3 regions of the Emergencia sp. genome follow, and region 3 is predicted to be linked to each of the others. Evidence: riboswitches for the same ligand, from Rfam matches in the RefSeq annotation. Region 3 holds a riboswitch; each other region holds the start of a gene.
The links. A riboswitch is a leader RNA that binds a small molecule or an ion and turns the genes downstream of it on or off. The one in region 3 is predicted to bind cobalamin.
Positions count from the first base shown of each region.

Region 1: it holds a riboswitch for cobalamin, as region 3 does, so the genes downstream of both, ACMQ5W_RS08380 (energy-coupling factor ABC transporter permease) here and ACMQ5W_RS14175 (hypothetical protein) in region 3, are expected to answer to the same signal.
Region 2: it holds a riboswitch for cobalamin, as region 3 does, so the genes downstream of both, cbiD (cobalt-precorrin-5B (C(1))-methyltransferase CbiD) here and ACMQ5W_RS14175 (hypothetical protein) in region 3, are expected to answer to the same signal.

Region 1 covers NZ_DBFWLQ010000009.1:17,915-22,142, forward strand. Annotated here, with positions in the region: gene ACMQ5W_RS08375 (SpoIIE family protein phosphatase) at 1-980, shown strand, start outside; cobalamin riboswitch at 1,092-1,274, shown strand; gene ACMQ5W_RS08380 (energy-coupling factor ABC transporter permease) at 1,513-2,262, shown strand; gene ACMQ5W_RS08385 (energy-coupling factor ABC transporter substrate-binding protein) at 2,265-2,612, shown strand; gene cbiQ (cobalt ECF transporter T component CbiQ) at 2,599-3,375, shown strand; gene ACMQ5W_RS08395 (energy-coupling factor ABC transporter ATP-binding protein) at 3,384-4,223, shown strand.
Region 2 covers NZ_DBFWLQ010000024.1:168,705-172,932, reverse strand. Annotated here, with positions in the region: gene cobM (precorrin-4 C(11)-methyltransferase) at 1-599, opposite strand, end outside; gene cobI (precorrin-2 C(20)-methyltransferase) at 603-1,289, opposite strand; gene cbiD (cobalt-precorrin-5B (C(1))-methyltransferase CbiD) at 1,290-2,411, opposite strand; cobalamin riboswitch at 2,515-2,708, opposite strand; gene ACMQ5W_RS15895 (NUDIX hydrolase) at 2,876-3,430, opposite strand; gene miaB (tRNA (N6-isopentenyl adenosine(37)-C2)-methylthiotransferase MiaB) at 3,442-4,228, opposite strand, start outside.
Region 3 covers NZ_DBFWLQ010000021.1:9,105-13,332, forward strand. Annotated here, with positions in the region: gene ACMQ5W_RS14165 (ABC transporter ATP-binding protein) at 1-811, shown strand, start outside; gene ACMQ5W_RS14170 (ECF transporter S component) at 790-1,725, shown strand; cobalamin riboswitch at 1,774-1,981, shown strand; gene ACMQ5W_RS14175 (hypothetical protein) at 2,305-2,535, shown strand; gene ACMQ5W_RS14180 (DUF4430 domain-containing protein) at 2,695-4,228, shown strand, end outside.

The DNA.
Region 1 (4,228 bases), on a different contig from region 3:
TTTTTGCCACCATTGCCGTATCAGCCAGCGATCAAATTTATGGGGCCGCGGCTGTGATGGCTTTATTTATCGCTGTACCCAGCAGCATCATCACCAGGTTGTGGTGCATCGGTGAAGAACGGTTTTGCCAGCAGTCGGCTACGGGGGCAGACCTGAAACTAGAAGCCATTAAGCGGGATTTGATGAAAAAGCGGGAGGTCTTTCTCAGTCTGAGCAAGCTGTACAGTGCGGGGATGGATAATAAGCAGATTGTCTCTTACCAATTTGACGGCATGGCCAGGACGGTCAGCGAGCTGATGACGGATTTAGACGGTCGAGGAGCATCATCAGCTGAAAAAAACGCGCCTCAGATTTTGGTGGGCAGTGCATCTTATGCTTTCGAGGCGGTGTCAGGGGACAGTTGTCTTTCTTTCTCCTTCGGTAAAAATAAACAGGCTCTGATTATCAGTGATGGTATGGGGAAGGGCAGTCGGGCGGCCACAGAAAGCAAGCTGGTGGTTACGACGCTTTCCAAGCTGCTGGCGGCAGGCTTTGATGTGGACATCGCCATGAAAACAGTCAATGCGATTCTGATGACGGGAAACAGCGCGGAGATGTTCGCTACAGTGGATTTAGCCATTATAGATAAGGTGACCGGCAGAGCGCAGATTTTTAAGATGGGCGCTGCATCCACCTTTGTAAAACATAATGGCAGTGTATCTATGTTGAAACGGCCTGCGCCGCCGGTGGGGATTGTCGACGGACTGAAGCTGGAATACATCGACGTGAGACTGAAGCGGGGTGACCTGCTGATTATGGTCTCGGATGGTGTTACTGACTGCGACCGCCGCGACCCGGACGGCCTCTGGCTGAGAGAACGTCTGACAGAACTTGGCAGCCGCGACCCGGATACGGTGGCGGAATTAATCGTCAACAAAGCGGCGGAAAAATATGGAATTAGGGAACGGGACGATCTGACCGTCATGGTGGCAGCTATTTAAGCTGCCGCTTTTTTCTTGTCCAATGTTGCTGAGTTTGGTAAAGGACAGTTTACCGTGGTCTTTCTTCTTGTTTACCTTGACAAGAACGTAAATGTCGTAGTAGAATAAAATTACAATTGAATGTAGGAAGGTCCCCGAACAGGGGTTAAAAGAGAAGCAAGTGAGAGACTTGCACGGTCACGCCGCTGTGAAGACGTAGCCACATCTCAACAATGTCACTGGGAAACTGGGAAGGCGCAGATGTGAGTGTTTGATGTCTAAGTCAGAAGAACTACCTGAATACAGCCAATTTGCACAAGGTTACGAACGATGGCCGGGTGTGAACACGCATGGAAACCCAGAAGCAGTGTCATTGCTGATGGATTCCAGCGAGACGCCTGTCTGTTTCGGACAAGCGTTTTTTTAATGGTCCTGCCCCAATTTTCACAGAAAATTGAAGGGAAGTCCTTATTCTTTAACGCGCCAGCCTGTGGCTGGCTAAGCGTTAGTCGTAAAATGCGTGAATTTTTGTTTATTCATGAAAGGAGAAAAAATGACAAAAAGGCAAAAACTGACTTTATCAATTGTTTCAGCGCTCTCTGTTGCATTCGGACTCGTGCCGACGGCAAGTGCGATGCACATTATGGAGGGTTATTTACCAGCGACGCACTCTCTGGTATGGGGGATTATCTGTGTTCCCTTTGTGGTATGGGGGTTTATTTCCATCAAGAAAACCCTCAGTGAAAATAGAAAAGCAATTACTGTTCTGGCCATGGCTGGAGCATTCATATTCGTTATATCGTCACTGAAGATTCCCTCTGTTACAGGAAGCTGTTCTCACATGACGGGAACGGGTCTCGGCGCGATTTTGTTCGGACCTGCTTCTGTCAGCATCCTGGGAATTATCGTATTGTTATTCCAGGCGATTCTGCTCGCCCACGGTGGTTTGACTACATTGGGAGCAAATACTTTTTCCATGGCCATTGCAGGACCATTCGTTTCCTTTGGCGTGTATAAGCTCTGTGAGAAGTTAAAGGTCAACAAGATGGTTTCTGTATTTTTAGCGGCAATGATCGGTGACATCTTTACATATTGTGTAACAAGCATTCAGCTTGCTGTCGCTTATCCGTCCGAAGTAGGTGGTGTCATGGCTTCTGCCGTGAAGTTCCTGGGCGTGTTTGCCCCGACACAGCTGCCACTGGCAATCGTTGAAGGAATTTTGACCGTGGTCATCGTCATCGGCTTGGAATCTTTTGCAAAACCTGAGCTGAGATCCATCGGATTCATAAAGGAGGGCAGATAATCATGGAGAAGAAGACTAAGAGCAGAAAAGGACTGGTCATCGTCCTGCTGGTTATCGCCATACTCATCGCTGTCATCCCTTTTTTTGCACTGAAGGGCGCGGAATTCGGCGGTTCTGACGATGCAGGAAGCCAGATGGTGGCGGAAATTCAGGGCAGTGAATATACGCCTTGGTTCGAACCGATTTTGGAACAGTATCTAGGGGGAGAAATTCCCGGTGAAATTGAAAGTCTGATATTCTGTCTGCAGACAGGTATCGGCGTGGGGATTGTGGCCTTTATCATGGGCCGTTTCTACGAGAGACATAAATGGAAAAAGGATGAAGAGGTAGAAAACAGTGATAGTCATTGATAAGCTCTGCTACTTATCAAAAATCAGATATGTTAACCCAGCTGAAAAGTTTGCCTTCGCGGTGCTGACTCTCATATTCTGTATTGTCAGTCGTTCCATCGTGATGGGACTTTTCATCATGGTTCTTAACAGCTTTCTGACCATAAAAATCGGCGGAATCTCAGCCAGGAGGTACGGCAATCTCATGCTGGTACCTCTGGCTTTTCTGCTTCTCAGTACGGCCGCCATTATCGTCAACGTATCAAAGCATCCTCTGGACGCCTTTGCCCTGCAGATTGGCAGTTGGTTCCTGACCGGCAGCTGGGATTCTGTCTTACACGGTCTTCAGCTGATTGTGACAGCCTTAGCGGCAGTTTCCTGCCTCTATTTCCTGTCGCTGAATACGACCATGACGGACATTCTGTCTGTCTTGCGAAAGATGCACTGCCCGGCTCTGCTTTTGGAACTGATGCTCTTGATTTACCGATACATCTTTGTCCTGCTGGATGTAGCTTACTACATTTCCACATCCCAGAATGCCAGGTTGGGACACAAGGATCTTCGTACATCGATCAAATCTTTCGGCGGCATGGTGCAGGCTCTTTTCATCCGAGCCATGAAACGCTCAAGAAACCTCTACGATGCTATGGAGGCAAGGTGCTACAGTGGAGAAATCAAAGTGCTGGAGGAAAATCACGACGTCAGCAAGAGAAACATCATAATGATTGCAGTATTTGAACTCGTTCTTTTAGGGTTCACCGTATTTATAAAATTGCAAGGATAGGAGTTCTGATGAAAGATATCATCATCAAAGCAGAGGAGTTATACTTTTCCTACGACGACGAAAAGAGCTATTCTCTCAACGGTATGAGTTTGGAAATTGAGAGAGGGAAAAAGGTAGCCTTTATGGGGGCTAACGGAGCAGGGAAATCCACTTTTTTTCTATGTCTCAACGGCATTCACAGGCCTGCCGGCGGAACCCTGTATATTGATGGAGAAGCTGTTGATTACAGTAAGAAGGGCCTTTTGAACCTGAGGAGCAAAGTAGGCATCGTCTTTCAGGACCCGGACAATCAGCTCTTTTCTGCATCAGTATTTCAGGAAATCTCTTTTGGTGCTTTGAACGTCGGCATGAGTGAAATGGACGCCAAGGAGGCGGTGGAACAGGTGATTGAGACCCTGGAAATTACGCCTTTTATGGAGAAACCGACCCATTCTCTCTCCGGCGGTCAGAAAAAGCAAGTGTCCATTGCAGACGTCCTGGTCATGAATCCAGAAGTGATCATTCTGGACGAACCGGCTTCCTCTTTGGATCCAAAGCATACGGTCATTGTCAACAAAATAGTAGACATGTTGGTTGACCAGGGTATTACCGTGCTGATGTCCACCCACAATGTAGACTATGCTTTAGAGTGGGCAGAAGAAATCGTTCTGATTCACGATGGAAAGACACTGATGCAGGGAGCGCCTGTAGATGTGTTCTCAAATAGTGAGGTCTTGGAAAAGACCAATCTGAAGAAACCGGCAGCCATCGAACTCTTTGAAAGTCTGACGGCAAAAGGGGTTCTGCCGGCTGATCTGCCAGTTCCCAGAAGCCTCTCGGAACTGGAATCCTATATCGCAAGCCTTTAACCAAT
Region 2 (4,228 bases), on a different contig from region 3:
GTTCTCACGACCTTTTCGTCCGGCCAAGTCGCCTTGTACACAATCGCTGCCGGAGAATCCGGCGCATAACCGCCTTCGATCAATCGCGCAGACAACTCTGCCAGCATGGTGGATGTAAGAAATACAACCATCGTAGCGCCGTGAGAAGCCAATTTTGAAATTTCCTCTTTTTCGGGAACCGGTGTTCTTCCTGCCATTCTGGTCAAAATCACTGTCTGGCTTACGTTTGGCAGTGTATATTCTGCGTTCAGGGCGGCCGCTGCACCTATAAAGGAACTGACCCCCGGCACGGATACGTACTCCAGAGATTCTCTGTCCAAAATATCCATCTGTTCTCTGATAGCTCCGTAAATACAAGGGTCGCCTGTGTGAAGTCTGACAACATCTTTTTCTTTATTTTTCTTCATCACTTCGATGACCTCTTCTAATGTCATCTTTGCACTATTGAAAATCTGACAGCCTTCTTTGGCATAATCCAGCAGTGCCGGATTCACCAGTGAGCCCGCGTAGATGATAACGTCAGCTTTTTTAAGTAGTTCTGCTCCCCTCACAGTAATTAAATCTGCTGCACCAGGACCTGCTCCGATAAAATATATCATTGTTTATTTCTCCTTCTGTCTATCTTCTGAGGGAATAACGATTAAAGAAAAATAGCTGGACTGTTCTTTCAGCTCGCTCAAATCTTTGTAAACTCTTTCATTTTCCATGGTGGCGCATTCCACCATCATGGCGTTCTGCCTGATCAGGTCATCTCTCAGTGCCATGATTTTCTTACCAGATTTCATCAAAACTCTAGTTCCTTCAAGTTCTTCCGCCTGATGGCCTTTATAAGTCGCAGGCACGATATGCAGCATTTCATCTCTTTCACAGAGAGAAGTATTCAAGCTGGCTGCCGCACCGCAAAAGGAGGGAATGCCTGGAATGATGGCTGTATCAAATCCCTGATTTGTCAGTCTTCTGTGTACGTACATCACGGTACTGTAAATGGCAGGATCGCCCAATGTCAGGAAGGAAACGGTCTTGCCTTCTAACAGCAAGGCTCCGATTTCTTCTGCCGATTGGTCGTGGTATTGATCCAGCCGTTCCTTGTCCTTGATCATAGGCATATCACACTCTAAAAGGGTTTTGCCTTCTATATATGCCCCTGCAATTTTCAGAGCGATATTCTCTGAAGCGCCGCTTTTCGGCACTGCGATGACGTCGCTGTTCTTCATCGTGTTGATTGCCTTCAAGGTAATCAATTCCGGGTCTCCCGGTCCTACACCTACTGCAAAAAATTTACCTTTCATTTATATGTACCTTTCCGTCATCATATCAGCCCCAGGGCTTTTGATGATATGACTTCTATCTGTTGTAAACATGATTGTCTCAATCTCTGCCTGTCCTTTGAGCCGGAAGCGCAGATGGTAGAGCACCTTCTCTAAAATTCTATTCTTCACTTCCGCATAATAGGACTTGTCTTTGATCAAATCGAAGGCTTCGTCTGTGGTGACGCACTTCATAATCTGTTCTACGGTCTTCGCATCAGCACCGCAGATAGCGCTGTGAACGCCGATCACCTCCATTCTGCAGTCAGCATAAGCGGAATGGGTATTCATGACGCCCGCGGCAATTTTGATCAGTTTTCCGGTGTGCCCAACAAAGAGTATTTTCTTGAAACCCTTGTATTTGATGTAATCCAAAGCTTCACCAATGTAATTAGACACAGGCACCGCCCTTTCGATGTCCAGACCCAGATAATCCCGGCAAAAGTCCCTGCCGTAATTGCCAGGGGAGATGAGAATGTTTTCGGGGTCCTCCTCATATTGTTTGTCAATAACTGCTTTGATGGTGTCCACGAGCGCTTTCTCACTCATAGGGTCTACGATTCCAGTCGTCCCGAGAATGGAAATTCCCCCTACGATTCCCAGGCGGGGATTATAAGTTTTCTCCGCGATATCCTTTCCTTCCGGCACAGAAATGGTAATCTCTGCGCCGCAGTCTGTGCCGTAACGCTGCAAAATGCGCCGGGCATTTTCGATCATCATCCTTCTTGGCACCGGATTGATAGCTGGCTCTCCGACTGCACATTGCAGCCCCTTAGCCGTAACCAGACCCACGCCTTCGCCGCCTTTGACACAGATATCCCCCTCTGTGAGACGAACCTTGGCAAAGATCTTAGCCCCATGGGTCGCATCAGGATCGTCGCCGCCGTCTTTGGTGACCGAACAGCTGACCTGGTCAGGTTCGGCAGCTATATCTCCAATCTCAAAGGATGCTTTTTCTCCCGAAGGCAACGTAATGTCTGCTCGTGCCACTTTGCTGCCAAATAGCAGCATTTCCAGCGCCGCCGCTGAAGCGGCCGTCGCACAGCTTCCCGTGGTATATCCAAATCTCAGTCTTTTTCCATTCTTAACCGTAAATTTTTCCATATACTTCCTTACCAAAAACAAGAACCCGAATCTCCAGGACTCGGGTTCTTAATATCTTCTAAAATAAATTCTCCAATATTAACCTAAAACTCATATCCTGTGACTTTTATGGCCAAATATTGGGATGTCTTCCGACTTTGATCTCAGGCGTCTCACATGCACCTTCCCAAGGGGACCCCTCAGTGGCTGGCTTTCGCCTCGCATGAAACTCAATCATTACGGCAGCAGGACTGTTCAGGTTTTTCACCTGATTCCATATTACGACTTGTTCTGTCAACCAATATTTCTATTCAATTTCACTTCAACAGATAAAATTATATTATATTAAATTGACCGTGTCAACAGATTGGGGAGAAACTTTCATCGGCTTCTTGAGGATTTTCATTGTTTTTGTTAATTCAAAATCAATCTCGTCTCCTGATAGACTATCAATTGATAGTATTCAAGGAAAAAAACTGCTTTTTTCAAAGCAGTTTCAGCAGTTTCTCGTACACCCACGTCATCATCCACGGCTCACTGACGAATTTGTCGAGTTCATCACAAGGTATCCATCTGACACCGCTGTTTTCATCGGCTTTCACAAAGAGGTCTTGGCCCTCGTCCGCTTCCAAAAGATAGGTCAAGTTCATGTGCAGGTGCGAAGCAACGTAACTTCCTCGTTTGATATGCCCGTCCACGGTAATGATTTCTAAAGAACATGGTCTTTCTTTGACTGGCCGTACTGATGTGATGCCCGTCTCCTCGCAAGCCTCTCTGATAGCCACCTGCAGCAGATCCGCTTCTCCGTCAGCATGGCCTCCAGTCCAGGCCCAACTGTCGTAAATATTGTGGTATGCCATCAAAACTTTATCTCTCCTCCTATTGACAATCCACGATGATGCAGTAAAATGGGCGATCTGGTTGTCGCGAGTCAGACAATCCGCATTTGCAGTTAAGAATTGCAACATGATTTTCCGATCGCATGTTTCCTGTTCGCAGGTCGGTCTATAGTTTTCTACAATATGTTTCAGATTTTTCATATCCGCTGCCATCACTTTCTAAGTCTGCCTTCCAGGCTGAAGGTCTTCCCTTCCGTAATTTCTACGTCGATCAAATTACCGATCATGTCCTTTGTCCCTTCAAAATTGACTAATTTGAATCCGTCGGTCCTGCCCGAGAGGGTCTTGCTGTTGGTTTTGCTCGCTCCCTCCACGAGGACTCTTTCAATCCTTCCAGTATACTGGGCATTTTTCTCTGCGCTGATGGAATTGATCAGGTCTACCAGCCGATTAAACCGCTCATGCTTTACGTCTTCTGCCACCTGCTCCTCATATTTTTCTGCTGGAGTTCCCTTTCTAATGGAGTACAGGAAGGTAAAAGCAGAATCGTATCTCACCTTTCGAACCAAATCCAGGGTCTCCTCAAAATCCTCCTCAGTCTCGCCCGGAAACCCCACGATGATATCTGTAGACATGGTAATACCAGGCACAGCTGCTTTCAGCTTTGCCACCAGTTCCAGATACGCGTCTTTTGTATATTTCCTGTTCATTCTCTTTAGAATACGACTGCTGCCAGACTGTACCGGCAGGTGAATATTCTTACAGAGTTTATCGCAGTCCACAAAAGCTTGAATCAGCTTGTCCGATAAATCCTTAGGATGAGAAGTCATAAAGCGGATGCGCTCAAGCCCGTCTATCTCATTGAGGCGATAGAGCAAATCCGCAAAATCAGTTTTTTCATCGCCACGGTAAGAATTGACATTCTGTCCCAGCAGCATGATTTCTTTCACTCCATCAGATACCAGGCTTCTGACCTCTTTGATAATTTCTTCTGGACGT
Region 3 (4,228 bases):
ACCCGCAGCACAGGCTGCAGCAGATAGTGTATATGAATTGCCTAATAACGATACAATTGAAAACCCAGTCATCGCCTTAAAGGATGTATGGTTTCAATACAGCAAGGAGAGTGGTGAGGTGCTGCGAGGGCTGAATTTAAATGTGGAGCGGAACCAGTGGTACTGTTTGTTAGGGGGGAACGGTGTCGGCAAGAGCACCACGTTAAAAGTCATTTCAGGAATTCTAAAGCCCCAAAGAGGGTCGACCAAAGTGGACCGCACAAAACTTTCTATGCTGCCACAGAATCCGCAGGCTTTATTTACGGAAATTACAGTAGAAGAGGAACTGCTGGAAGCCCTCTATTATATAAAGGAACCTGATTCAGCAAAGATAGATCAAGTGAAAAGCATGTTGGCTCTGATGGAAATTGAGCATTTAAGGAAGGCAAATCCATATGACTTAAGCGGAGGAGAACAACAACGGCTGGCACTGGGGAAAATTTTGCTGCTGAAGCCGAAAATTTTGCTGCTGGACGAACCGACCAAGGGGTTAGATCCTTTTTTCAAGCGCACTTTGGCGGGAGTTTTACAAAAGTTGGTGGAGAATGACGTTACTATTTTTATGGTTTCCCACGATATCGAATTTTGTGCAGAGTATGCCGATCAATGTGCAATGTTTTTTGACGGCGACATTGTTTCTGTAGGAAGGCCAAAAGCGTTTTTTTCTGGCAACAGTTTTTATACGACAACTGCCAATAAACTTGTAAGAGAATGGCAAAGAGATGCTATTACCTGTGAGGAGGTGTCAGCATGGCTAAAAGCTATCATTTAACCCAGTACGAAGCTGCCCGCCGCAAAAGGACCCTGCTGTCTGCGCTGCTGATTTTTTTGGCAATGCCAGTTACTATTTTTATCGGCTTTCAGTTTGATCAGAATAAATATATGATAATCAGTGTACTGATCTTAATCTATACCATGCTTCCTTTCTTTATGGTTTTTGAAAATCGCAAACCGAAAGCGCGGGAAATCGTACTGATTGCCATGATGTCGGCACTTACGGTGTGTGTGCACATTTTCTTTCATATTACGCTCCCTATTCAGATTGGGACCGCCATGATTATTATTTCTGGCATCTCTTTAGGGCCAGAGGCGGGGTTTTTGATAGGGGCGATTTCCCGTTTTGTATGTAATTTTTACATGGGGCAAGGGCCGTGGACTCCTTGGCAGATGTTCTGCTGGGGCATTCTGGGGTTTCTGGCCGGCATGGCCTTTAACAAGGTGGATTTGGATCAATTAAAGTCGAGAAACTTTAAATTGATCATGGGACCGGTCATCTGTATCTTGTTCGGTCTGATTATCGCCTACGTCAGCTATCAGCTTTGGCCGGGAAGAGACGAATCTCTGATTGGATGGAGGCTTTATGCGTTTGGTCTACTTGGCTTACTGGCTGGCATGCTGTTACAGCGAAAGCGGCTGCCGGTAGATGGAATAACTCTGGCCTTGTTTACCTTTTTTACCACTTTTATCATCTATGGCGGCATCATGAATATCTGCGCCTTGGTGACATCGGCGGGGGTACCGGGAGGAAACAACCTCAGTTTAGAAAGCATGCGGGTCTTATATATTTCAGGCGCGCCCTATGACGCTTTCCACGCGGGTTCGGCGGCTTTCTGTATTTTCCTCTTTGGAAACAGTATTATCAGGAAGCTGGAAAGAATTAAAATTAAGTATGGAATATATAAGTAAGTGGTGTTGACAGAAATTTTGTGCACTGCTATACTGAAGATAATAAAGTTAAATATTTACGTTCTATGTTCTTCCCGTAAAGGGAAGCTAAGAGGGAAGCAGGTATAAGTCCTGCGCGGTCCCGCCACTGTAATTGGAGAGTTTTGATCAAAGGCTTACGCCGTCCACTGGACAAACAGCAAATCTGTTGACTGGGAAGGCTGATTAAAATGATGACCCATAAGCCAGGAGACCTGCATAGAATGGCATTTCTGCTGGCGGAGTACCAGTGAAAGAAAAACGATGAACAGTTAATACGGGCTGCAGCATTTTTGCTGCAGTTTTTTATTATGTAGGAAATATCGATGAAGTCGATATTGACGGAATATCAAAGAACGTACCTCGCGAAGAGTCGCCCCTTGCGGGCGACATGAGAAATAAGAATCTTGAAGCCCTAGCCCGATTTACTTTAAGTAAATCATTGGCAGGTCTCATGCGAAAAGTCCCCAAATCTCGATTTGACGGGCTTGACCGCTTGATTCCGTCATTTCCACGTTTTTTATTTTCAGATTTGATCATTTATGTTATGGAGGGAAACACATGGAAAACAAAATATCACAGTATGCTAACGGATTTTCTTTTCTTTTAAGTAAAGATAGCGGTGAGGCAGTCCTTACCTTCACGCAGAATCAACCTTGTTATGATGCAAGCACAGGTAAGTTCGACAATCAAGCAGGGAGGGAAATTGCAACCCTTGTATTGCCGTATAAGCTGATACGTGGCCTTTGCGACAGTCTTGAAAGCGCTTTAGAAAAAGAAGAAGGGAAATAAGTTGAAACAAAAGATGTAACCATTTTGGTGACATATATAAGCCGGACTTCGAAGATTCTGAGCACATTTATCGACGTCAGGCTGTGAACAATACGCACGAAGCAAGGTGATAAAGGTCAGTTTCGCTTTGCAGCGCCAACAAAAAGGAGGAAAGAACGATTGAATTGGAAATTAAGAAGTAAGTTGAAACAAATGGCCATCATACTCTTGGTAATGGTAACGGTTGTTACCTATATGCCGGGAATGGGTATGATTGCATATGGTGAAGACGGCGATGCTGTTGAAATAAGCAGTGAGCAGGATCTTAAGGATTTTGTGGCACGCGTGAATTCTGGCGATGTCGCAGTGAATGCGGCTCTGAAAGCCAATATTGAAGTATCTTCAGATTGGGTGCCTATTGGTAACGATGTGACATATAATGGTACCTTTGATGGGGAACAGCATAAGATTACATTTGCCGCCACAAGCACAGGACTAGTAGGAAATCTTGGCGGCACTATTAAAAATGTAATTACGGAAGGAGTAATCAGTGGAACTACCACTGTAGGAGCGATTGCAGGAACAACATCAGGATCCATTGAAAACTGTCTTAATACTGCAGCTGTTACCGTGAATGGTGATTACGCTGGTGGCATTGCAGCTAATATGACAGGCGGAACTATTACCTCCTGTGGCAATACTGGAGACATTAAGAATGAAAACTCTTCAGGTCGGCGGACGGGAGGAATTGCTGGGAGTGCTACCGCAGGCGCTATAACAAATTGTTATAATCGAGGGGCTGTAACATCCACAAGGAAAAGCTCGGCGTATTGTGCAGGAATTGCAGGAAATGCTGGCACATTGACGATTGAAAATTGCTACAGTTCAGGCACTGTAGGCGGTAGCGCTACAAGCAATTTTGGCGCGATTGCCGGTTGGGCAACAAAAAACACGATGATAAATAATTGTTATTACCTCGACACTAGCTGTACAAATGGGATTTCTGGATATGAGCTTCCTGAAGAAATAACAGGGCAGGTTATAAGTAAATCGACAGAGGAAATGAAAGCTTCTGATTTTGTAAGTTCGTTGGGCAGCGGATTCATGACAAAGGCAGGAGGCTACCCTGTTCTCTCGTGGGAAATTCCCACTGCAACAGTAACCTTTGACATCACACCAGAAGACGCTGTATTGACTGTCACATCAGGCGACAATGTTGTACATACATCAAACAAAGGTGGACAGCGAACAGTTGCCCTACCGCAGGGCGAATATAGTTATGCCATGACAAAAGATGGCTATACTGAAATGACGAGTAGTTTGACCGTAACAGCTGACCAGGCCGACAATGGGGAGACATTAAGCCCTATATCTGTAGCCCTTAACAAGGACAACTCTTTATGGGGAAATTTAACCTTTGAGGTTACGGGGTCTGCATCCTATAAAATAGTCGTAAAGGATGGGGACAAGGTGATAACCTCCAACGAAGCAAATGTGTATGAATTGCTGAAAAATAAGGAGTATACTTACACCATTTCGGCCGAAGACTGTGAGGAGATAGCTGGTCCGGTTACGCTTACAGATGGGGACGCAACAGAAAAAGTAACATTAAATCCAGTAGAATCAATCAGCGTAGAGGAAGGAACCGCTAAAACAGAATATTATGTTGGCGATAGACTGGACAAGAAATTGTCATTGAAGGTCAATTACGCAG